DNA from 3 places in the Bradyrhizobium sp. STM 3566 genome. Region 1 is predicted to be linked to each of the others. Evidence: predicted binding sites of a transcription regulator. Region 1 holds the regulator's gene; each other region holds the start of a gene.
What was found. The regulator LexA, encoded in region 1, represses DNA repair genes until DNA is damaged. The targets are predictions, from matches to a motif close to TGTTCNNNNTGTGTTCNG.

Region 1 (7,164 bases):
CGCCATACGGCGTGCTCGCCAATCTCGGCGCGATGCCGGTGGTCTCGGCGCTGGTGATGCCGGCGGGGCTTTTAGGGTTGCTCGCGGCGCCCTTCGGCCTCGACGGCGTGTTCTGGTGGCTGATGGGGATCGGCATTGACTGGATGGTCGCGGTCTCGCGCTGGGTGGCGGCCCTACCGGGCGCAGTTGGCCGCATTCCGGCGTTCGGAATCGCGCCGTTGATCGCGGCCAGCCTCGGGATCATCGTGATGGGCCTGTTGCGCACGCCCTTGCGCTTGTCCGGCGCCCTGGTGCTGCTGGTAGCGATCCTCTGGGGACTGTCGGTGCGGCAGCCCGATATCCTGATTGCCGGGGATGGCGCGAGCGTCGCGGTCCGGGGCGGCGACGGGCGTTTGCATGTGATCCGCGCGAGCAAGGATGGCTTTCTGCTGAGGGAATGGTTAGCCGCCGATGCCGATCCGCGCGATGCCGCCAACGCCTCGTTGGCGAGCGGTGTGTCATGTGACGAGTCCGGCTGCGTGGCGCCGCTTGCGGACGGGCGGCTGGTCGCGCTTTCTCTGCGCATCGACGCGCTGGCTGATGATTGCAGCCGCGCTGCGTTGGTGGTGACGGCGCGGCCCGCGCCGCCCGATTGCGCAGCGATGGTGGTCGATCGGTCGCGCCTTGCCAGTCAGGGCGCGCTGGCTCTGACGCAAAACGGAGAGGGTTTCTCGGTGCAGGTGGTGAGGGCGAGAGGCGCAAGCCGCCCTTGGCTGCCGGCCGGCGCCGGCGAGGGGGATTTCGACGGCAGCCTTGCGCCGAAGACGGCCGTGCCCCGCAATCGGGACGCAACGCCATCGGAGGCCGACTTGCAGGCTGACGATTGAGGATCGATGCGGAGGAGGCGCGGGATTCTGCAGGACGCAAACCATACCATCTCGCCGGCCTCAGCCGGCGATGGCATTTCAAGTTCTGGCCCTCGACAAATCGGCCGGGGGCGCGCCGACGATCAGCCGATCGGCAGGCGTGTGATCGTGGACCTCGTCTCGGCGACGATCTGCGGCTTGTGCTCGCGCTCGCCAACCGGCTGGGTCACCGGCAGTTGCAGCACGGTCGCGCGCTGGCCTTCGACGAGCTGCGTCACCAGCACGTACTTGCCGTCGGGAAATTCGATCGCGTCATGATGGCGATCGGGAATGTGCGGATCGATCTTGCCGAACTTGCCGACGCGGGAGTTGACGGTGCGCGTCCAGATCCAGCGGTTGTCGTAACGAACGTTGTCGGCGAAAGCGAGCTCCGTTCCCGGCAGCAGGCAGACCGCGACGGAGAGATCGGCTTCAGAGGCGAAGCCGCGTGTCGAGGTGCCGCGGAAGGTTGTCGTGACGATCGTCTCGCCGACTTCGGCAGGGCGCGTCGCGACGGCATGCAGGCTATAGTCACACATCGGGTGCTCCTCATGCGAAGATAGCAAGCCGCACCTCTCTTGGAGGCGCAGGCCTCTATCAGGGTGAAGCATACAACGTTCTGCTCGGTTGTGGGCAAATCTGCGGCTGGGCTTCGCGAGCCGCGATCACATTATCTTTCCCGGATTCGATAGGAACAAAGCCGACGCCTGTGCATTCGAACGGCGCCAATGTCAGCGCCCCGCGGGTGCTGACCGGCTCGCTTATTGCCGGCTCGATTGCGGAGAGCTGCGCATCACATTCCGCGCGTCGCGAATTCGTACTGGCTCGATTGCTTGCGCACATGGCGGTGCGACTGTGTGGCAATGGCCTGCGACGCTGATGCTGCGATCAGCGCTGCAATGATTGTCCATGAAACATCTGGCGGGTGGCGTCTCCTCGAAGCTGTGGCCGCGAAGCGATGTTGCTTCGTGCGGCGTGCCGAGGATCTCGCACCGGAAAAAGGACCGGATAGTCTGAGCAGAACCGGAAAGACCATCCAGCCAGAGCGGAAAATGATCCGCTCCAAGAGGTGTCCAACGACCGCAGACCGCTCAGTACTTCCGGTAGAGCCCGATCAGCTTGCCCTGAATCTTCACGCGGTTCGGCGGAAGAATGCGGACCTCGTAGGCGGCATTGGCTGGCTCGAGTGCGATCGAGGCGCCGCGGCGGCGGAAGCGCTTGAGCGTGGCCTCCTCGTCATCGATCAGCGCCACCACGATGTCGCCGGTATCGGCGCTCTCGTTGCGCTGGATCAGCGCCATGTCGCCATCGAGGATGCCGGCCTCGACCATCGAATCGCCGCGCACTTCGAGAGCGTAGTGCTCGCCCGCGCCGAGCATGTCGGGCGGTACGCTGATGGTGTGGCTGCGGGTCTGCAACGCCTCGATCGGCGTGCCGGCCGCGATGCGGCCCATCACGGGCACCGCGACGGGACGCTCGCCCTCGTCAACAGGCGGGCTGGAGCTCGCGCGCACCTTGCCGAGATTGCCCTCGATGACGCTCGGCGTGAAGCCGCGGCGATTGCCGGCAGCGGCCTGGAGTTCGGGCAGCTTGATCACCTCGATGGCGCGGGCGCGGTTGGGCAGGCGGCGGATGAAGCCGCGCTCCTCGAGCGCAGTGATCAGGCGATGAATGCCTGACTTCGAGCGCAGGTCGAGCGCATCCTTCATCTCGTCGAAAGACGGCGGCACGCCGCTTTCCTTCAGACGTTCGCTGATGAACCGCAGAAGCTCGTATTGTTTGCGCGTCAACATCTCGACCAAAGTCCCCCGGTTGATGTCGTTCGATTCCGAGACGATGAATTCAGCGATAAGCCGCTACATCCTCGAAACAAATCATGAACGGACACTATATGTTCGATATGTGTTCCGCAACTGCTTAATTTACGGTGAACGGGGCAAATCTCGCGGAATGCGTGTGCCGTGCAGCTCAGACGGGGAGCCGCAGCACCTCGCAAGGCGTGCCGGCCTCGGCCTTCGGCGCGAACGGCGCGCGTACGAGAAGTACCTGTGCCGCAGCGAGATTCGCAAGCAGAGAGGAGTCCTGATGGCGGACGGGAAGGGCGACGAGCGTGCCGTCGCCGCGCAGTTCCAGTCGCGCACGCAGATAATCCTCGCGCTGGTCATTGGCCCCGAGATCGCGGCCCAGCACGGCGCATTCGCGGCGATGATGAATCACCGAACGGCCTGACAGGGCGCGAATCAGCGGCACCATGAACAGGAAGGCGCACACGTATGATGACACGGGATTGCCGGGCAGGCCGATCACGCGCATGGCGCCGAGCCGTCCGTGCATCATCGGCTTGCCGGGCCGAATCGCGATCTTCCAGAACGCCATCGAGATGCCTTCGCCCTTCAGCGCCTGCTGAACCAGATCGTGATCACCGACCGATGCGCCACCGGTCGTGATCAGGATGTCGGCGCCGCTCTCGCGAGCGCGGCGGATGCCGGCGGAAGTGGCCTCCAGCGTGTCGGCGGCAACGCCGAGATCGATGGTCTCGGCGCCCTCGCTGCGGGCGAGCGCGTGCAGGGCATAGCCATTGGAATAGACGATCTGGCCGCGACCGGGCGCGGTGCCCGGCATCACCAGCTCATCGCCGGTGGCAAGGATCGCGACCCTCGGACGGCGGCAGACGGCGAGCTGCGGATGATTCATCGCAGCGGCGAGCGCGAGATCGCGCTCGGTGAGACGGGTTCCTTTGCGCAGCAGCACGTCGCCCTCGCGGAAGTCGACGCCGGCGGGACGAATGTGCCGTCCGGGAATCGCGGCTTCCTTGATCATGATGTGCTTGCCGTCGGCGACCGTGTCCTCCTGGATCACGACCGCATCGGCGCCGTCGGGAATAACGCCGCCGGTAAAGATCCGCACCGCTTCGCCGACGCCGACCGTTCCCGCGAACGGACGGCCCGCTGCGGCTTCGCCGATCACCGCCAGTCTGGAATCGATCGTTGCCGCGTCTGCCGCGCGCACGGCATAGCCGTCCATCGCCGACATCGCTTCCGGCGGCTGCGTGCGCCGCGCCGCGACGTCCCGCGCGAGCACGCGATGGTAGGCGGTGTCGAGGGCGACCGTCTCCTCGGCCAGCGGCTCTGTGCCTGCGAGCACGGCGGCAAGCGCGTCGGATACCGGCATCAGGGCCACGGCGAACTCCCGCAACAAATCGAACAAATCGAAGGACTCGGTCGGCAAAGTTCTAGCCGAGCGGAGGGGCTGAAGCAAAAGACCTCCTCAACCCGGCGAAAAGCCACACTTCCTTTCCGCACTGGCTGTCGATGACAAAACTGCTCGAAAAGGCACTTCAAGCCGTGCGGCGGCTTCCTGCGGATAGCCAGGACGAGATTGCGTGTTCGATATTGGCTTTGATCCTGACGTCGAAGCCCCGTTCCGCCGCTTCGAGCGAAGAGGCGCAGGTTCACGGAACGCGCGACCCACGATCTGATTAGCATTGCCGATTATGTTAGGGAGCACAGCCCGTAAGGCGCGTTGCGATCCTTGAATCGCTTCAACCGGCTGGACGAAAAGGCTGGCGAAATCGTCATTCTCACGATTCAGCATCCCGCACGGGAACGCGAGCACTCGGATGCCTAAGGTGGCTCAAGTCCGCCGCGGCATGATCCGGAAGGCGAGGCAGACCGGCACGAGGACGGCCATGGCGAGCACGAGAAGGACGAGCGCCACGGCCAGCATCGGTCAACGCTCCGTCGGATCGTCCGGACTGACGTCCGCGACGTCGGGCGCCCTGGGACCTTGATCCTTGTCGGGCAGCGGATCGGCCTGGGATTTCAGGTCGGCGGCCTTGCTGATCAGCTTGGCGGAGAGGTCAGAATCCGAGGTGGTTCTGGCGAATTCGAGCAGGAGCGAGGCTTGCTTGGTGAGATAGGTCTTGCCCAGCACGTCGATCAGTCCAATGTAGAAGTCCCAACGGACTCATGAGTCCGATGGGTGGTATTCCGTTCCCGGAACTCTGTATAAAAATGCACAAAGTGATTGGGTTCCTCATCGCGTGCAATTTAGTTTCGGGAACTGAGCACGAACCGGGCCTCCCGCGGCTCAGATACCCAGCGCTTTCAATGCGTTTCCGACGTCACGCGGCGAGGTGACATGCACGGTCTTCAAGCCGCGCGCCCGCGCTCCCTCGACGTTCTCGGCGAGGTCGTCGAAAAAGACAATGCGATCCGCCGGCACCCCGATCGCCGCCACGACGTGATCGAAAGCCTCCGCGTCCGGTTTGCGCAGTCCGATGCTGGACGACAAATACAGCTCGCGGAAATGGCCGAGCAGGCCGGCGTATTCTTTCGAGAAATAGTCCACATGCGGCCGATTGGTGTTGGAGAAGGCGTAGAGCGGCATCTGCTTCGCCGCGCGCGGCAGCAGCTCGGCGATATCTGGCATCTCACCGGCGAAGATCGCGTTCCAGCCTTCCAGGAACTGCGCGTCCGAGATGCCGATTCCGAGCGAGGCACGCAGCGAGGCGAAATAGTCCGCGTCGCTGATCTTGCCCATCTCGTGCAGCCGGTAGGCCTCGTCACGCACATAGCGCGCGACGATGGCCTCGGGCCGGCAGCCCGCATGTCCCGCCCAGCAGGCGATCGCCTTGGAGAAGTCGATGTCGAGCACCACGCGCCCGAGGTCGAACAGCAGCGCATCGGCGCTGCCGGGAGAGAGTGATGTCATTGCGTCCTTTTCACTTCAATATCGGCAACTCAGTAGCGATAGGGCTCATGGTCGAACAGCGGGAACGCGCTGAACACGCCGGGTGCGTTGGTGGCGGTCGCCGGATGCAGGCAGGATTTATCGATCTCGGCGAATGAGGTGGCGCCCAAGAGGCCAAGGCAGCGCAGCGCCTCGTCCTCCAGCAGCTCCAGCATTCGCGCGACGCCGCCTTCGCCGGCGGCCGCCAGCGCCCAGCACTGCAGCCGGCCGATGCCGACGAGGTCCGCGCCCGCCGCGATTGCCTTGACGATGTCGGTGCCGCGGCAAAAGCCGCCGTCGACCATGATCTTGGCGCGGCCCTTCACGGCATCGACGATCTCCGGCAGCACATGCATGGCGCCACGGCCGTGGTCGAGCTGGCGGCCGCCATGGTTCGAGACGTAGATCCATTCGACACCGTGCTCGAGCGCGATCTGCGCGTCCTCGGCGGTGGCGATGCCCTTCAGGATCAGAGGGATCTTGAACTTGTCCTTGATCATCTTGACGGTCCGCCACTCCAAGCCCTTCTGGAAATCGCCTCCGGTGGCGCGCAGGCGGCTCTCGCGCACATAGCGCTTGGCGATGTCACGTTCGCGACGGCTGTAATGCGCGGTGTCGACGGTCAGGCAGAAGGCGGCATAAGCGTTCTTTTCGGCCCGGCTGACGACATCGGCGACGAAGGCATCGTCGCCGCGGACATAGAGCTGATAGAGCCGCAGCGCGTCGGGCGCAGCCTCGGCGGTCTTCTCCAGGCCGGGCTCGGACACCGAGCTCAGCATGTGCGCCGCGCCGAAGGTGCCGGCGGCGCGCGCGACGCTTGCCGCGCCATCCGGATCGAAGATCTCGAGCGCGCCGACCGGGGCGAGCACCACCGGCAGGCGCATCCTGCGGCCGAGCTGCTCGACGGAACCATCGACCTTGCGGACGTCGCGCAACACGCGTGGCCGGAAGGCGATCTCGTCAAGCGCCATGCGGTTGCGCCGCATCGTGGTCTCGGTCTCGGCCGCTCCGACGATGTAGTCCCAGGCATTCTGGTTGAGGTTGGCGCGCGCCTTCCGGATGAACTCGTGCAGGTTCTGGAACGGCTCGTTGCTGGCGCCGAGTTCGACGTTCCGTTCCGGCCGGATGCGGGGCGCTTCATTCATTGTTGTCCTCCCGAGAATTTGAAGTCTTGTCGCCATCGCCTATCGCGTCCGGCCCTCCAAAACCATCCTAAAATCGCATAGCTGTGAGGCGCGGGCGGCCGACCGGTTTCCGCTTTGCGCGAAACAGTTTCGGAACGTTGCCAAAAGTTTAGGCCAAGGCGAAGGGATTTCTTCGGCGCGGCCGCTAGCGCGGCATCCGGCCTTGAAGAAACCGGAATGGTATTGTGAGAAGCGGGCTGGATCGCCATTTGCATGGCGCCCCCCAGCCCCAAGAGAACCGCCAAGCAAAAGGCTAGCCCATCCATGCGGAAAACCCTGCTGTTCCCCCTGGGCGCGCTCACTGGAGCGTGTCTGACCCTTCTGGTAGCCAGCCCGCACAGCGGAGTATGGGCGGCACGGGCGGC
Region 2 (7,164 bases), 3.5 Mb from region 1:
AACCGCTTTACAATCTTCGACAACACCACCGGGATCGGGCTGGTCTCGGCAGATAACACGCGCTGGGGCGGCGCCCTGGGTGTCGGCTGGGAGTATGGTTTCGCACCGAACTGGTCGGTCGGTCTTGAATACGACCATCTGTGGATGGGACACGCCAATAACTCCTTCTCCGTCGCCGATCCGCGCCTTGCGGCCGTACTCAACGATCGGATTAGCCAGGACGTGGATATGGTCACTGTGCGGTTTAACTACCGCTTCGGCGGCTACGGCTATCCTCCGGTCGCGGCCAAATACTGACCTTCTTCTCGACGCTTTTTCCAGCAGATGGGCCGGGCAGGTTTGCCCGGCCTTTTTGTTGCATGCGGATGTCCGAAAAGATTGCGAAGCGATCTATCAGATCATCTCGAACGAACCGCCGAGCGATTGCGGAACGCATCAACGCCGCATTCGAGACCAGCGATATCGCCGAGATTTGTGACGGGCATCCAATGGGCAATCGTTCGAGGTGAAAGTGGACCACGTTCCCGACCAATGGCGGAGGAGTGGGTCCGTGAGATCGAGAGCGCGTGTCGCGAAGCGGCGCGGCATTTTTTTCAAACAATGGGGCGGCGTTCGCAAGAACCGTACTGGCAGGGCAGTATCGGGGGCGCACCTTCGATGAGATGCCGCTTGGGACACTATCGAGACGCCCGTAAACTAAGCCTCTGATAAGATGATTTCATGCAGCACCTTCTCCCACAAGGGAGAAGGGACGAGGTGGCAACTTCGGAATAATAGCATTAATGCCCCTGTTTTGCCCGACGAGTCAAAGCGCGCCACGGCTTGCCTGCATAAGCCATTGATTTCGCACACCCCGGCTACTGTGCATGGGGTTGTTTTTCAGGTTTTTGATTCATGGGCCGCAGGAGCGCCCGTCAGCCCTGCCGGAAACCCATCCGGAAGGCGCCCCAGTGCCTGCCCAGGCAGGAGAGCGGGCGCTACAGCTTGTAAGCCGTGCGGAATCCGCCCCAGTGCCGTCCCTTGACGCGGATCGGCACGTCGATCTCGCGCATCATGACCGTGCTCCCGTTGCCCATGTCGCGGGCGTAGCTCTGGACCAGGTACGAGCGCTGGTTGTGCGCCGCAGCCAACCCCGCCGGATCGTTGAAGATGCGCCGGTTGCGGCTGTTGGCGGTGTTCCAGGCGACGTCGCCCGGCCGCTGCGGATGCGAATAGATCTTGTTGTGCACCGGCAGGAAGCCGTTGCGGTCGACCATGGCGCAGAACGCCATGCGCGGGTCCTTGGCGAGGAAGGCGTCCTGAAACGGCGGCAGCGCGCGGTCGGCCCAGTCGAGATATTTCGTGCGGTATTGCTGCGGATTGGTGCCGGCGATCTCCACATAGTCGGTGTCGAAGAGGTCCTCCATCTTGACCTCGCCGCGCGCAACCGCCTCCTCGAATATTTTAGTCAGCGCATTGCCCGCCTCCATGGCACGGGTGACGAACTCCGTATTCTCCTCATGGATCGACCAGAGCTTATCCTCGATCTTCTCGTTGAGCGCGGCGTTGGGACCGACGAATTGCGCGCGGGCGCCGGCGCTGGATTGTGCGACCACGCGCAGGCGGCAGGCGCCGATGTCTTCGAGGCTGCCTTCGATCATCGCTTGCGGTGCTAGCCGGCCAGCGTCCGGACCGCCGATCAGCACGCCTTCCATCGCGATCTCATAGACCGGCATCACGCCGCGCGTGGTCTCGAACTTGAGGTGACAGGGCAGCCGCTCGCTCTTGCGGCGGTCGTCGTGCTCGCTCTGACGCAGCAGCACGGCGCAGCGCGATTTCAGCTTCCGAGCAAATGTGGTGACGGCCTTGCCGGCACTGGCGACGCTCTCCCCATGGGTCTCGGCCGCCTTGGTCGCGGCATCGATCTCGGCCGCGCTCTCGCCGACCGAGATGATGAACTCCGAGGCGCTGGCGGCGTTGCCGGAGACTTCGCTCGTGGTGGCAGTCTGTTCGGCGACCGCGCCGTTGACGGTGTCGAACACCGGGCGGATCGCCTCGATCGCCTGCGAAATGCGATGCACGGCATCCGCAGAGCCGGCGGCGTCGCGCTGCAGCGCGTCGATCTTCCGGGTGATCTCTTCCGTGGCGCCTTGCGTCTGCACTGCGAGCGCCTTGACCTCGGTGGCGACGACCGCAAAACCCCTGCCGGCGTCGCCGGCGCGCGCGGCCTCGATCGTCGAGTTGAGCGCGAGCAGCGTGGTCTGCCGCGCGATCTGCGCGATCAGATTGACGACATTGCCGATGGCGGCGGAGGATTCGCGCAAGCGATCGACGTTGGCGCGCGCTTCCTGCGCCGCGGCGCTGGCCTCGTCGGCGAGCATGCCGGCTTCGCGGACCTGCGCGCCGATGCCGTGCGCGGACTGGGTGAACTTGTCGGCGGCATGGGCGAAGGTGGAGGCGGTCGACTGCGCCGCATTGGTGCGGCCGGTCAGGGCGTCGGTGCGGTTGCGAATGGCGGCGAGCGTCGCGGCGGTCGCCTCGGCGCCGCCGGCCACGGAATTGGCGGCGCGCTCGAGCTGGCGAATCATGGCGCCGAGCTCGAGTTCCAGCAGTTCCAGGATTTCCCTGGCGGAATCGCCCTCGCTGGCCGGGGCGGGCTCGGAATGGGCCACCGGCCGCGCGGCCTGCGGAGCTGCCACGGGCGCAGCGATGTCAGGCAGACGCCTCCGAAATAGTCCGAACGCCATCACGTCTCTCTTGTCGGGGAACGGGCGGAGGCTATTTTTGCAGGCCGGAATGAAATCAGGGTTAACGATGCCCGATGTTTAGGCACGAACCATTACGGCGGCTACCTCTACAGTGCTACCTTGAGACAACCAGAGCCCTTTGATTCCGGTGGGTTGGCAGCCTATAAGGCCGCGCTTCCAACGCTCACCCTTGGCTGACGATTCCTGAAGAGACCACGCATGGCCGGACATTCCCAATTCAAGAACATCATGCACCGCAAGGGGCGGCAGGATGCCCAGAAGTCGAAGATCTTCGGCAAGCTGGCGCGGGAAATCACCGTCGCCGCCAAATTGGGTACGCCCGACCCCGCCATGAACCCGCGCCTGCGTGCCGCCGTGATCGCGGCGCGCCAGGAGAACATGCCGAAGGACAATATCGAGCGTGCCATCAAGAAGGCGATCGGCAGCGAGGGCGAGAACTATGACGAGATCCGCTACGAGGGTTACGGCCCCGGCGGCGTCGCCGTCATCGTCGAGGCGCTCACAGACAACCGCAACCGCGCCGCCTCCGACATCCGCTCCTTCTTCACCAAGTCCGGCGGCAATCTCGGCGAGACCGGCTCGGTGTCCTTCATGTTCGACCGCACCGGCATCATCGAATACGACCGCAGCGTCGCCTCCGACGACGCGGTGCTGGACGCCGCGATCGAGGCCGGCGCAGATGACGTGGTTTCCGGCGAGGGCGGCCACGAGATCTACGCCTCGACTGAAAGCTATCGCGACGTCGCCAAGGCGCTGGAAGCCAAGTTCGGCGAGCCGCGCAAGGCCGCGCTGATCTGGAAGCCGCAGAACACTGTTACGGTCGACGACGAAACCGGCGAGAAGCTGCTCAAGCTGATGGACCTGCTCAACGAGCACGACGACGTCCAGAACGTCTACGCCAATTTCGAGGTGTCGGACGCGCTGATGGCGAAGATGGGTGGCTGATAGCCAGCTCCGAATTCCACTGTCGTCGCCTGGCTTGACCGGGCGACCCAGTATTCCGGAGACGCCTGCGAGATCCGGACCAGCCGCGGCGTACTGGATACCCCGCTTTCGCGGGGTATGACGGCATGCCCTGTGGTGGGCAGCTCCTGCCCCACTTCCCCTGTTACTTCCGTTCTGTTTCTGTTTCCCTCAGTCCGGCCAGCCGCTATCACTGGCCCATGACCGAGCTCCCGATTCGTGGCCCCGTTCGCATCATCGGCATCGACCCCGGCCTGCGCCGCACCGGCTGGGGCGTGATCGAGGCCGAGGGCAATCGCCTGATCTACGTCGCCTGCGGCTCGGTGGAACCGCCGGACAATCTGCCGCTGTCGGGTCGGCTGCTCGCGATCCATGAAGGCCTGGCGGCCGTTCTATCCGATCACCAGCCGATGGAAGCCGCGGTCGAGCAGACCTTCGTGAACAAGGACGGCGTCGCGACGCTGAAGCTCGGCCAGGCCCGCGGCGTCGCCATGCTGGCGCCCGCAATGTTCGGCATCAGTGTCGCCGAATACGCGCCCAACCAGGTCAAGAAGACGGTGGTCGGCGCCGGCCACGCCGAGAAGGCCCAGATCGCGATGATGTTGAAGATTTTGCTGCCGAAAGCCGAGCCGCCGTCCGCGGACGCTGCCGACGCGCTCGCCATCGCCATCACCCACGCCCATCACCGCCAGAGCGCGGCGCTTAGGCTGAAGGTGGTGGGGATATGATCGGCAAGCTCAAGGGCCTGATCGATTCCTACGGCGAGGACTTCGTCATCCTCGACGTCGGCGGCGTCGGCTATCAGGTGCACTGCTCGTCGCGGACGCTGCAGCATCTGCCGTCGTCGGGTGAGGCCGCCGTGCTGTCGATCGAGACCTATGTCCGCGAGGACCAGATCAAGTTGTTCGGCTTCCGCACCGACCAGGAGCGCGAATGGTTTCGCCTGCTCCAGACCGTTCAGGGCGTCGGTGCCAAGGTCGCGCTCGCGGTGCTCGGCACGCTGTCGCCTGCCGATCTCGCCAACGCCATCGCACTGCGCGACAAGGCTGCGGTGGCGCGCACGCCCGGCGTCGGCCCCAAGGTCGCCGAGCGCATCGTCACCGAATTGAAGGACAAGGCGCCGGCCTTCGCCAATGTCGATCCGCACGTCGTGCATCTTGCCGGCGCCGTCGACGATCAGCGCGCGCCGCGCCCGGTGGCGGATGCGATCTCCGCGCTGGTCAATCTCGGCTACGGGCAGCCGCAAGCCGCCGCCGCGATTGCATCGGCCTCGCGCAGCGCAGGTGAGGGCGCCGAGACGGCGCAGCTCATTCGATTGGGTTTGAAGGAACTGGCCAAGTGAACAACGGCCGGCGCCTCTCCGAGTGGGGTCAAGGTGCGGCACGCCAGCATTTGCGGCGCCTCGGCCGTATGTTCGTCGTCGTCTTCTGCGGAACACTTTTTGCCGGGTATCTTGCAATGCTGGCGTTTTCGGCATCAGGTTGTTTTCTTAGTCGTGTCATTCGATGCTTTTCGGTCTCGCGCGACCTGATCGGATTCAGCTGGTTTGCGGTGAAAGGCTTGTTCTTGCCCGCGGCCGTTGTGGCCTTGATGGTTGCAATCTTCCTGCAAATCCGAGGCTCCGTTGTCTGGTGGAACGTTCTCGTTGCAAGCTTGCTTTCGGCGCTGGTGATTGGCTCTGTTGGAAGAACACTGAGTGAACCGGCTGAGGCATTTGTCTTGCTTGTGGTAAGTTTGATCTTCTTTGCAGGTGCTCAAGCTGCCCTTCTTATCGACAAGCGACTGTGCAGGACTTCCGCATGACCACTCCCCCCCGCATGGTCACGCCCGAGCGCCGCAGCGACGATGTCGGCGACACCGCGCTGCGGCCGCAATCGCTGTCCGATTTCGTCGGCCAGCAGCAGGCGCGCAAGAACCTGTCGATCTTCATCGAGGCGGCGCGCAAGCGCGGCGAGGCGCTCGATCATGTGCTGTTCGTAGGTCCCCCCGGTCTCGGCAAGACCACGCTGGCGCAGATCGTGGCCAAGGAGCTCGGCGTCGGTTTCCGCGCGACGTCCGGCCCGGTGATCGCCAAGGCCGGCGACCTCGCCGCGCTCCTCACCAATCTCGAAGAGCGTGACGTGCTCTTCATCGACGAGATCCATCGCCTCAGCCCCGCGGTGGAAGAGGTGCTCTATCCCGCGATGGAGGACTTTCAGCTCGACCTCATCATCGGCGAGGGCCCGGCGGCGCGCTCGGTGAAGATCGAGCTGTCGAAGTTCACGCTGGTCGGTGCCACCACGCGCGCAGGCCTTCTCACCAATCCCTTGCGCGACCGCTTCGGCATTCCGATCCGGCTCAATTTCTACACCATTGAAGAACTCGAGAGCATCGTCAGCCGCGGCGCGCGTGTGCTCAATGTCGGCATGAGCGCGGACGGCGCCAACGAGATCGCGCGCCGCGCCCGCGGCACGCCGCGCATCGCCGGCCGCCTGCTGCGTCGCGTGCGCGATTTCGCCTCCGCGGCCGATGCCGATAAGATCGATCGCAAGATCGCCGATCACGCGCTCAGCGCGCTCGAGGTCGATGCCGCAGGGCTCGACGCCATGGATCGGCGCTATCTCTCGACCATCGCTCTCAACTATGGCGGCGGCCCCGTCGGCGTCGAGACCATGGCCGCGGCCTTGTCGGAGCCGCGCGATGCCATCGAGGACATCATCGAGCCCTATCTGATCCAGTGCGGCTATCTGCAGCGCACGCCGCGCGGCCGGCTGCTGACCTCGCACGCCTTCCGCCATCTCGGCATCGCCGAACCCTCGCGCGATGCGGCGGCGCAGTTCGGCCTGTTCGGCACGGATGACGGCGACGAGTGACCTGCTGAAGCGTCCGCCGTTCCGGCTTTGATGAACTTCCGGTAATCTCGTGCAGACGATCTGCACGAACGCACCCCAATTCCGCTCCAATCAGATATCGTCAAGACGCCGCATCACCATCGAGCTTCCATGATCACGCGCCGTCATCTCATCCGTTCCATCGGCGGCCTGTCCGCCCTCGGCGTCTCGACCGCGGCCTATGGCGTCGGTGTCGAGCCGATGCTGCGGCTCCGCGTCACCCGCTATCATCCGACGCCGCGGCAGTGGCCGGCGGATCTTCCGCTGAAGATCGCCGTCGTCGCCGACATCCATGCCTGCGATCCCTGGATGCCGCTGGACCGGATCGCGGCTATCGTCGATCGCACCAACGCGCTGAAGCCCGACCTCATCGTGCTGCTCGGCGACTACGTGGCCGGCCTGCATCAGGTCACGCGCATCATCCCGTCGAGCGAATGGGCGAGGGTGCTGGCGGGCCTCAAGGCGCCGCTCGGCGTCCATGCCGTCATGGGCAACCACGATTATTGGGACGACGGGACGGTGCAGCGGGCCGGGCAGGGGGCGACCGTCGCGCATCGTGCACTGGAGGCGGCCGGCATCCCCGT
Region 3 (7,164 bases), 110 kb from region 1:
CCATTCGCGGATCGGCGTGAAGGCGCCGGTGTAGGTCGCGGGGTTGGAGCGCGGGGTGCGGCCGATCGGCGACTGGTCGATGTCGATGATCTTGTCGATGTGCTCCAGGCCTTCGATGCGATCGTGCGGCGCGGCACCTTCGCTGGCATTGTTCAGCTTGCGGGCGATGGCGCGGTAGAGCGTGTCGATCAGCAGCGTCGACTTGCCGCCGCCGGAGACGCCGGTGACGCAGGTGAACAGGCCAAGCGGAATCTCCGCCGTGACGTTCTTGAGATTATTGCCGCGCGCGTTCACCACCTTGATGGTGCGGCGGTGGTTCGGCGGACGCCGCTCCGGCACCTCGACCTCGAGCTCGCCGGTGAGATACTTGCCGGTGAGCGATTTCGGGTTGCGCATGATGTCGGCGGGCGTGCCTTCGGCGACGATGTTGCCGCCATGCATGCCGGCGCCGGGGCCGATGTCGAGCACGTAGTCGGCGAGGCGAATGGCATCCTCGTCATGCTCGACCACGACCACGGTGTTGCCGAGGTCGCGCAGCCGCTTCAGCGTATCGAGCAGGCGGGCGTTGTCGCGCTGGTGCAGGCCGATCGAGGGTTCGTCGAGCACGTAGAGCACGCCCGTCAGGCCGGAGCCGATCTGCGAGGCCAGGCGAATGCGCTGGCTCTCGCCGCCGGACAGCGTGCCGGAGGAGCGCGACAGCGTGAGATAGTTGAGGCCGACGTCGAGCAGGAAGGTGAGGCGCTCGCGAATCTCCTTCAGGATGCGGCCGGCGATCTCGTTCTGTTGCTTGTTCAGCGCCTCGGGCACGCCCGCGAACCACTCGCCGGCCTTCTTCACCGACAGCTCCGAGATCTCGCCGATATGCTTGCCGCCGACCTTGACGCAAAGCGCCTCGGGCTTCAGGCGGAAGCCATTACAGCCCTCGCAGGGCACGTCGTGGAAGTACTTCGCCAGCTCCTCGCGGGCCCACTCGCTTTCGGTTTCGCGGTAGCGGCGGTTGATATTGGTGATGACACCCTCGAACGGTTTCTTGGTGTCGTAGGAACGCACCCCGTCTTCATAGGAGAACTTGATCTCGTCCTCGCCCGAGCCGTAGAGGATCGCGTTCTGCGTCTTCTTCGGCAGATCCTTCCACTTGGTGTCGAGCGTGAACTTGTAGTGCTTGCCGAGCGCGGTCAGCGTCTGCACGTAATAGGGCGATGACGATTTGGCCCAGGGCGCGATCGCGCCCTTGCGCAGCGTCAGATCCTTCTCGGGGATGACGAGATCCTCGTCGACATGCTGCTCGACGCCGAGGCCGCCGCAGGCGGGGCAGGCGCCGTAAGGATTGTTGAAGGAGAACAGGCGTGGCTCGATCTCGGGAATGGTGAAGCCGGACACCGGGCAGGCGAACTTTTCCGAGAACAGGATGCGCTCGGGGCCGCTCTTGTCGTGGATCTTGGCGGTCTTCTTTTTCTCTTTCTCTTCGGCGGGCGCGGCTGCGGGCGCGTCGGCGAACTCGACGACGGCGAGCCCCTCGGCGAGCTTCAGCGCGGTCTCAAAGCTCTCGGCGAGGCGCTGGCCGATGTCGGAGCGGACCACGATGCGGTCGACCACGACGTCGATGTCGTGCGGGAATTTCTTGTCGAGGCTTGGGGCTTCCGCCAGCTCGTAGAAGGTGCCGTCGATCTTGACGCGTTGAAAGCCCTTCTTGAGCCATTCGGCGAGCTCTTTCTTGTACTCGCCCTTGCGGCCGCGCACGACCGGCGCCAGCAGATAGAGGCGGGTGCCTTCGGGCAGCGCCAGCACACGATCGACCATCTGCGAGACGGTCTGGCTTTCGATCGGCAGGCCCGTGGCGGGCGAATAGGGCACGCCGACGCGGGCCCAGAGCAGGCGCATATAGTCGTAGATCTCGGTCACCGTGCCGACGGTGGAACGCGGGTTCTTCGACGTCGTCTTCTGCTCGATCGAGATCGCCGGCGACAGGCCGTCGATCTGGTCGACGTCGGGCTTCTGCATCATCTCCAGGAACTGGCGGGCATAGGCCGACAGCGACTCGACGTAGCGGCGCTGGCCCTCGGCATAGATGGTGTCGAAGGCGAGCGAGGATTTGCCGGAGCCGGAGAGGCCGGTGAACACCACCAGCTTGTCGCGGGGAATCTCGACGTCGATGTTCTTGAGGTTGTGCTCGCGCGCGCCGCGGATCGTAATTGCGCGCAGGCTGGAGCCCGCGTTCTGTTGTTGGCGCTTCGCCCTGATCACTTCGTCCATCCCGCTGGTCCCTCAAGGAATCCAAAGACGCGCGATCGCGCCAATGCAAAAGGCGCGCTTCGCCCGGAACCGGGATCGGCGCCGATGGGTATGGCAGCGAACGTAGGAAGAACGGCGGAGGATTTCCAGTGGGACTTGCGAATCGTCAACGGATTGTTGGCGCGCTGGCGGCAAGTGGCAGCAAGCGGGCGCGGAACTGCACCTGAACAGCCCGCCGCAACAAAAAGGCCAGCGCGAGGCCGGCCTTTCGTGGCGATGTGACGTCGGTCAGCGATCAGTACTTCGCGACGACAGGGCCGCCGAAAGTGTAGTTCAGGCGAACGGTGCCCATGTCGACGTCCTGCTTGATACGGTCGGTCCGGTCGTTGATGCCAAGCACAGTGAAATTGAGGTTGCGGCCGCCCATGAACAGGTGGTCGTATTCGATGGCAACGGACCAGTTCGGTGCGAAACCGAATTCGAGGCCGGTGCCGACCGCGCCACCCCAGCGGGTCTCGCTTGCGCTGTCGACGACCACGCCGCCCAGAAGGCCGTTATATTTGGCGTGCGTGACCGCGGCGCCGCCCTTCACGTACCAGAGCACGTTGTTCCAGGCATAGCCGACCTGGCCGGTGAACAGGCCGATCGCATCGATTTTGGTCTGATTGACGACCGGCGCGAATGCGGCAAGCGGGCTCGCATTCGACCCCTTCAGATTGGCCCAGTCTCCTTGAGCTTCGAGCCCGAACACCCAGTTGGCCGCCTGCCAGCGATAGCCGACCTGACCACCGACGAGTCCACCGGTCGCGTTGTGACAACCTTCGGACACGACCGGGATTGGCGCGCCGAGCACAGCATTGAGATCCCAGCAATTGCGGCTCGAGGCACCACCGCCGTTGATGCCGAGGTAGAAGCCGCTCCAATTGTACATCGCGACTGGCGCGACCGGAGCTTTGGTGTAGGGGCGGGCCGCCAAATCGGCTGCCGAGGCCGGTGCCAACGCGCTGAGTGCGAACAAACTGGCCGAAGCCAGCAAAAGCTTCTTCATATCCATTCCCCAGTTCCGTTTCCATTCCGGCCTTCCGGAGAGCGGAAGAGCAGCGGACCCTATGACTCAAGTAACGTGGTGATTTTACACCACCGAAGCCAAAGGTTGTGTCTCCCTGGAGCCACATCTCGGCGAAAACGCTGGGGGCGGGCTGGCGTATTGCTACGCGCCTGAAAACAACAAAAAGGCCGGCGCGAGGCCGGCCTTTCGTAACGCGGGTAGCGTCAGAGACGCAGCTCAGTACTTCGCGACGATCGGGCCGCCGAAGTGATAGTTCACGCCGACCTGCACGGTGTGGAAGTTGAGCGTGCCGGTAGGAATGGCGCCCGAGAAGTAGGTCTCGCCGCCCAGGCTGCGATAGAGGTACTCGCCCTTGACCGACCACTGCGGAGCGAAGAACGCCTCGACGCCCGCACCAACGGTCCAGCCGGAGTGGAACTTGCTGTCGGAGACCGAGAGGGCTCCCAGGCTGGCGGTGAGCTTGTTGTCGATCCAGGCGTAACCACCGGTGCCGTAGAACAGCACGTTGTTGACAGCCCAGCCGATGCGGCCGCGCACGGTGCCCATCGCGTCGGTCTTCGAGGTCAGCGAGGCGGGGACGCCACCGACGCCGGGGACGAAAACCACACCTGCAGCCGTCGCGCTGACGTCGGCCCAGGCGCCATCGGCCTCAACGCCGAACACCACGTTGCCGGTCTGCCAGTTGTAACCGGCGGTGCCACCGACGAAGCCACCCTTCATCTTCGGGTCGCCCGAAGCGTTTTCCCACGCGCCGCCGCCGACGATACCGAGGTAGAAGCCGGTCCAGTTGTAGACAGCAGCGACCGGAGCGACCGGAGCCTTGGTGTAGGGGCGCGCCGCGAGGTCAGCGGCCGAGGCCGGAGCGGCGAGAGCGAGCAAACAGGCCGAAGCCAGCAAAACCTTTTTCATTTTCAACTTAATCCCAGTCCCAGTTTCTGTTGTTGCCTTCCGCGACGGAAGGGCAGCGGACTCAACGGCCCAACTGATGCCATCTCTACACCACCAAAGGCGCACGTTGTGTCTCCGAAAAGCCACATAGCCGCAAAAGGTGATGGTTACTGACTTATTACTTCCAAGCGATCGAGCCGAAACAAGAAAGGCCGGCGCAAGGCCGGCCTTTGATCTCCGAATAATTTCAGCGAGATATCAGTACCTCGCGATCGCCGGGCCACCCCAGCGATAGTTCACGCGGATGAGGCCGATATCGACGTCCTGGCTGATGCGCTCGGACCGTGTGACGACACCGAGCGGGGCAATGGCGAAATTGCCGGATCCGGTGAAGTTGATCGTGCGGTTGCCGAGGAAGATGTGGTCGTACTCCAAGCCGACTGACCAGTTCGGCGCGAATCCGAACTCGATGCCTGCACCGACCGTGCCCCCCCAACGGGTCTCGTTGGCGCGATCGAATTCGAGGCCTGTCGCCAGATCGTAGGTGCGATAGCGATCCCCGACGACGGCGCCGCCGCCCTTCACGTAGAGCAGCACGTTATTCCAGGCGTAGCCGACCTGGCCGGTGAGCAAACCGAAAGCGTTGATCTTGGAACGATCGCGCAGGCCAGTCAGCGGGCTGATGTTGTCGCCGGAGAAGTCGGCCCAGTTGCCTTGGCCCTCGACGCCGAACACCCAGTTCGCCGACTGCCAGCGATAGCCGACCTGGCCACCCACCGTGCCGCCCGTGGCGTTGTGGCAGCCTTCACCGACCAGAACGCCCGTCACGGGCGTCACGAAGTCCCAGCACTTGTGGCTCGTGCCGCCGCCGCCGTTGATGCCGATGTAGAAGCCGCTCCAGTCGTAGATGGCAGCGACCGCCGGCGCCGGAGCCTTGGTGTAAGGACGCGCTGCGAGATCCGCCGCGCTTGCAGGAGCCGACAGGACCAACGCCATTGCACCGATTGCACTAAACAGAATCTTATTCATTGCAGTCTCCCCACTTTCGTCCGCTTCTCGAAATCCCCAAAGCGGCTGATCAGGCGCGACGCCCATATGAACTAATTCCGAGGCAACCGTAGCCTAAGGAAAGAGCAGAGTCCGTCTCCGAAATGCCACACTCGGCGACCGACTGAAGTGGCTGCAACTTGATGAATGTTAAGTGGTTTTTGCCGTTCACGGGAACCCGGAAAGGTTCCATCGGAGGAATTGTCTTTTTATCGGCACGCGACCGAATGTTCTGGTGCGTCGCCGCAAAGAACAAATCTGGAACAAAGCCGATGGTGATGCTATATGTGGGGATAACCCTGGGGGTGCCGGGCTGACCGGTGCCCGCAAGCGTATAGGGTCGCCTCGACGGGGCGCAGAGCAACGCGGGCAGCGGATTCGCCCTTTTGAAATTCAGTGGCATTCGGAGTGGAGAGCGGCGATGGCGGGAAGCGTCAACAAGGTCATTCTGGTTGGAAATCTCGGCAAGGATCCTGAAATCCGCCGCACCCAGGACGGGCGGCCGATCGCGAATTTGAGCATCGCCACCTCGGAGACCTGGCGCGACAAGAACACCGGCGAGCGCAAGGAAAAGACCGAATGGCATCGCGTCGTGATCTTCAATGAAGGGCTCTGCAAGGTCGCCGAGCAGTACCTGAAGAAGGGCGCGAAGGTTTACATCGAGGGCGCGCTGCAGACCCGCAAATGGACGGACCAGAGCGGCGTCGAGAAGTACTCGACCGAGGTCGTGCTCCAAGGCTTCAACTCGACGCTGACCATGCTCGACGGCCGCGGTGGCGGCGGAGGAGCCGGCAGCTTCGGCGACGAGCCGGGCGGCGATTTCGGCTCCTCCGGTCCCATCAGCAGCGCACCGCGCCGTCCGGTTGCCGCCGGCGGTGGCCGCAACAGCGACATGGACGACGATATCCCGTTCTGAGCGTGCGTCGTGTCAGCAATTCTTACTAATTGATAGGGCGGGCTCGGATTTTCCGGGCCCGCTTCATGTTTGGGATGAGGTCCGCGTTGCGCCCATGCGAAGTTGGCCGACGGGGCGGCTTCTCGCGTGATCAGCCAGGCGCGACGGGTGGTTCTGAAGGGCCGATTCCGGGAGCGGTTCAGGGGCTGGTCCGGAGCCTTAAGTTATTGGAAAAATAAGCGGAAAAAGCGCTTTCGAGGGGGCTGCAAGGGTGGTTATCCGACCCTGGATGCGCTATATGATTCCCAGATAAAACCTCACCGGATTTCCCCTTGGCTGACGACGACAACAAGCCCGGCGACCAGCCGGCGCAACCCTCGGACATTCGCCCCGTTTCCATCTACGAGGAGATGAAGAAGTCGTACCTCGATTACGCCATGAGCGTGATCGTGGCGCGCGCGCTGCCCGATGCGCGCGACGGGTTGAAGCCGGTGCACCGCCGCATCCTGTTCGCGATGAACAATCGCGGCGACACCCCGGACAAGAAGCACAAGAAGTCTGCCGGTGCCGTCGGCGAAGTCATGGGTAAATACCACCCGCACGGCGACCAGGCGATCTACGACGCCTTGGTGCGCATGGCGCAGGACTTTTCGATGCGCGCGCCCCTGATCGACGGACAGGGCAATTTCGGGTCGGTCGACGGCGATCCGCCGGCGGCGATGCGCTACACCGAGTCGCGCCTGACCAAGATCGCGCTGAAGCTGCTCGAGGACATCGACGACGACACGGTCGACTTCCAGGACAACTATGACGGCTCTGAAAAGGAGCCGGTGGTTCTGCCCGCGCGGTTCCCGAACCTGCTGGTCAACGGCGCCGGCGGCATCGCGGTCGGCATGGCCACCAACATCCCGCCGCATAATCTCGGCGAGGTGATCGACGCCTGTGTGGCGCTGATCGACAATCCGTCGCTGACCATCGACGAGCTCAACAACATCATTCCGGGGCCGGATTTCCCGACCGGCGGCATCATCCT

Region 2: a site for LexA is predicted at 3,863-3,880, ahead of ruvC (crossover junction endodeoxyribonuclease RuvC). Genes of this name have one in related genera too.
Region 3: a site for LexA is predicted at 5,485-5,502, ahead of P6U27_RS17530 (single-stranded DNA-binding protein). Genes of this name have one in related genera too.

The regions. Positions count from the first base shown of each region.
Region 1 is NZ_CP120692.1:3,532,995-3,540,158, forward strand. Features, by position in the region: gene P6U27_RS16970 (ComEC/Rec2 family competence protein) at 1-866, shown strand, start outside; gene P6U27_RS16975 (hypothetical protein) at 989-1,423, opposite strand; gene lexA (transcriptional repressor LexA) at 1,976-2,677, opposite strand; gene glp (gephyrin-like molybdotransferase Glp) at 2,853-4,064, opposite strand; gene P6U27_RS16990 (hypothetical protein) at 4,614-4,817, opposite strand; gene P6U27_RS16995 (HAD family phosphatase) at 4,974-5,597, opposite strand; gene P6U27_RS17000 (alpha-hydroxy acid oxidase) at 5,627-6,760, opposite strand; gene P6U27_RS17005 (S41 family peptidase) at 7,064-7,164, shown strand, end outside.
Region 2 is NZ_CP120692.1:7,036,728-7,043,891, reverse strand. Features, by position in the region: gene P6U27_RS33460 (outer membrane protein) at 1-297, shown strand, start outside; gene P6U27_RS33455 (DUF5131 family protein) at 325-708, shown strand; gene P6U27_RS33450 (methyl-accepting chemotaxis protein) at 978-2,726, opposite strand; gene P6U27_RS33445 (YebC/PmpR family DNA-binding transcriptional regulator) at 2,946-3,692, shown strand; gene ruvC (crossover junction endodeoxyribonuclease RuvC) at 3,911-4,438, shown strand; gene ruvA (Holliday junction branch migration protein RuvA) at 4,435-5,052, shown strand; gene P6U27_RS33430 (hypothetical protein) at 5,049-5,513, shown strand; gene ruvB (Holliday junction branch migration DNA helicase RuvB) at 5,510-6,562, shown strand; gene P6U27_RS33420 (metallophosphoesterase) at 6,692-7,164, shown strand, end outside.
Region 3 is NZ_CP120692.1:3,643,394-3,650,557, forward strand. Features, by position in the region: gene uvrA (excinuclease ABC subunit UvrA) at 1-2,253, opposite strand, end outside; gene P6U27_RS17515 (outer membrane protein) at 2,528-3,280, opposite strand; gene P6U27_RS17520 (outer membrane protein) at 3,518-4,210, opposite strand; gene P6U27_RS17525 (outer membrane protein) at 4,448-5,218, opposite strand; gene P6U27_RS17530 (single-stranded DNA-binding protein) at 5,658-6,152, shown strand; gene gyrA (DNA gyrase subunit A) at 6,464-7,164, shown strand, end outside.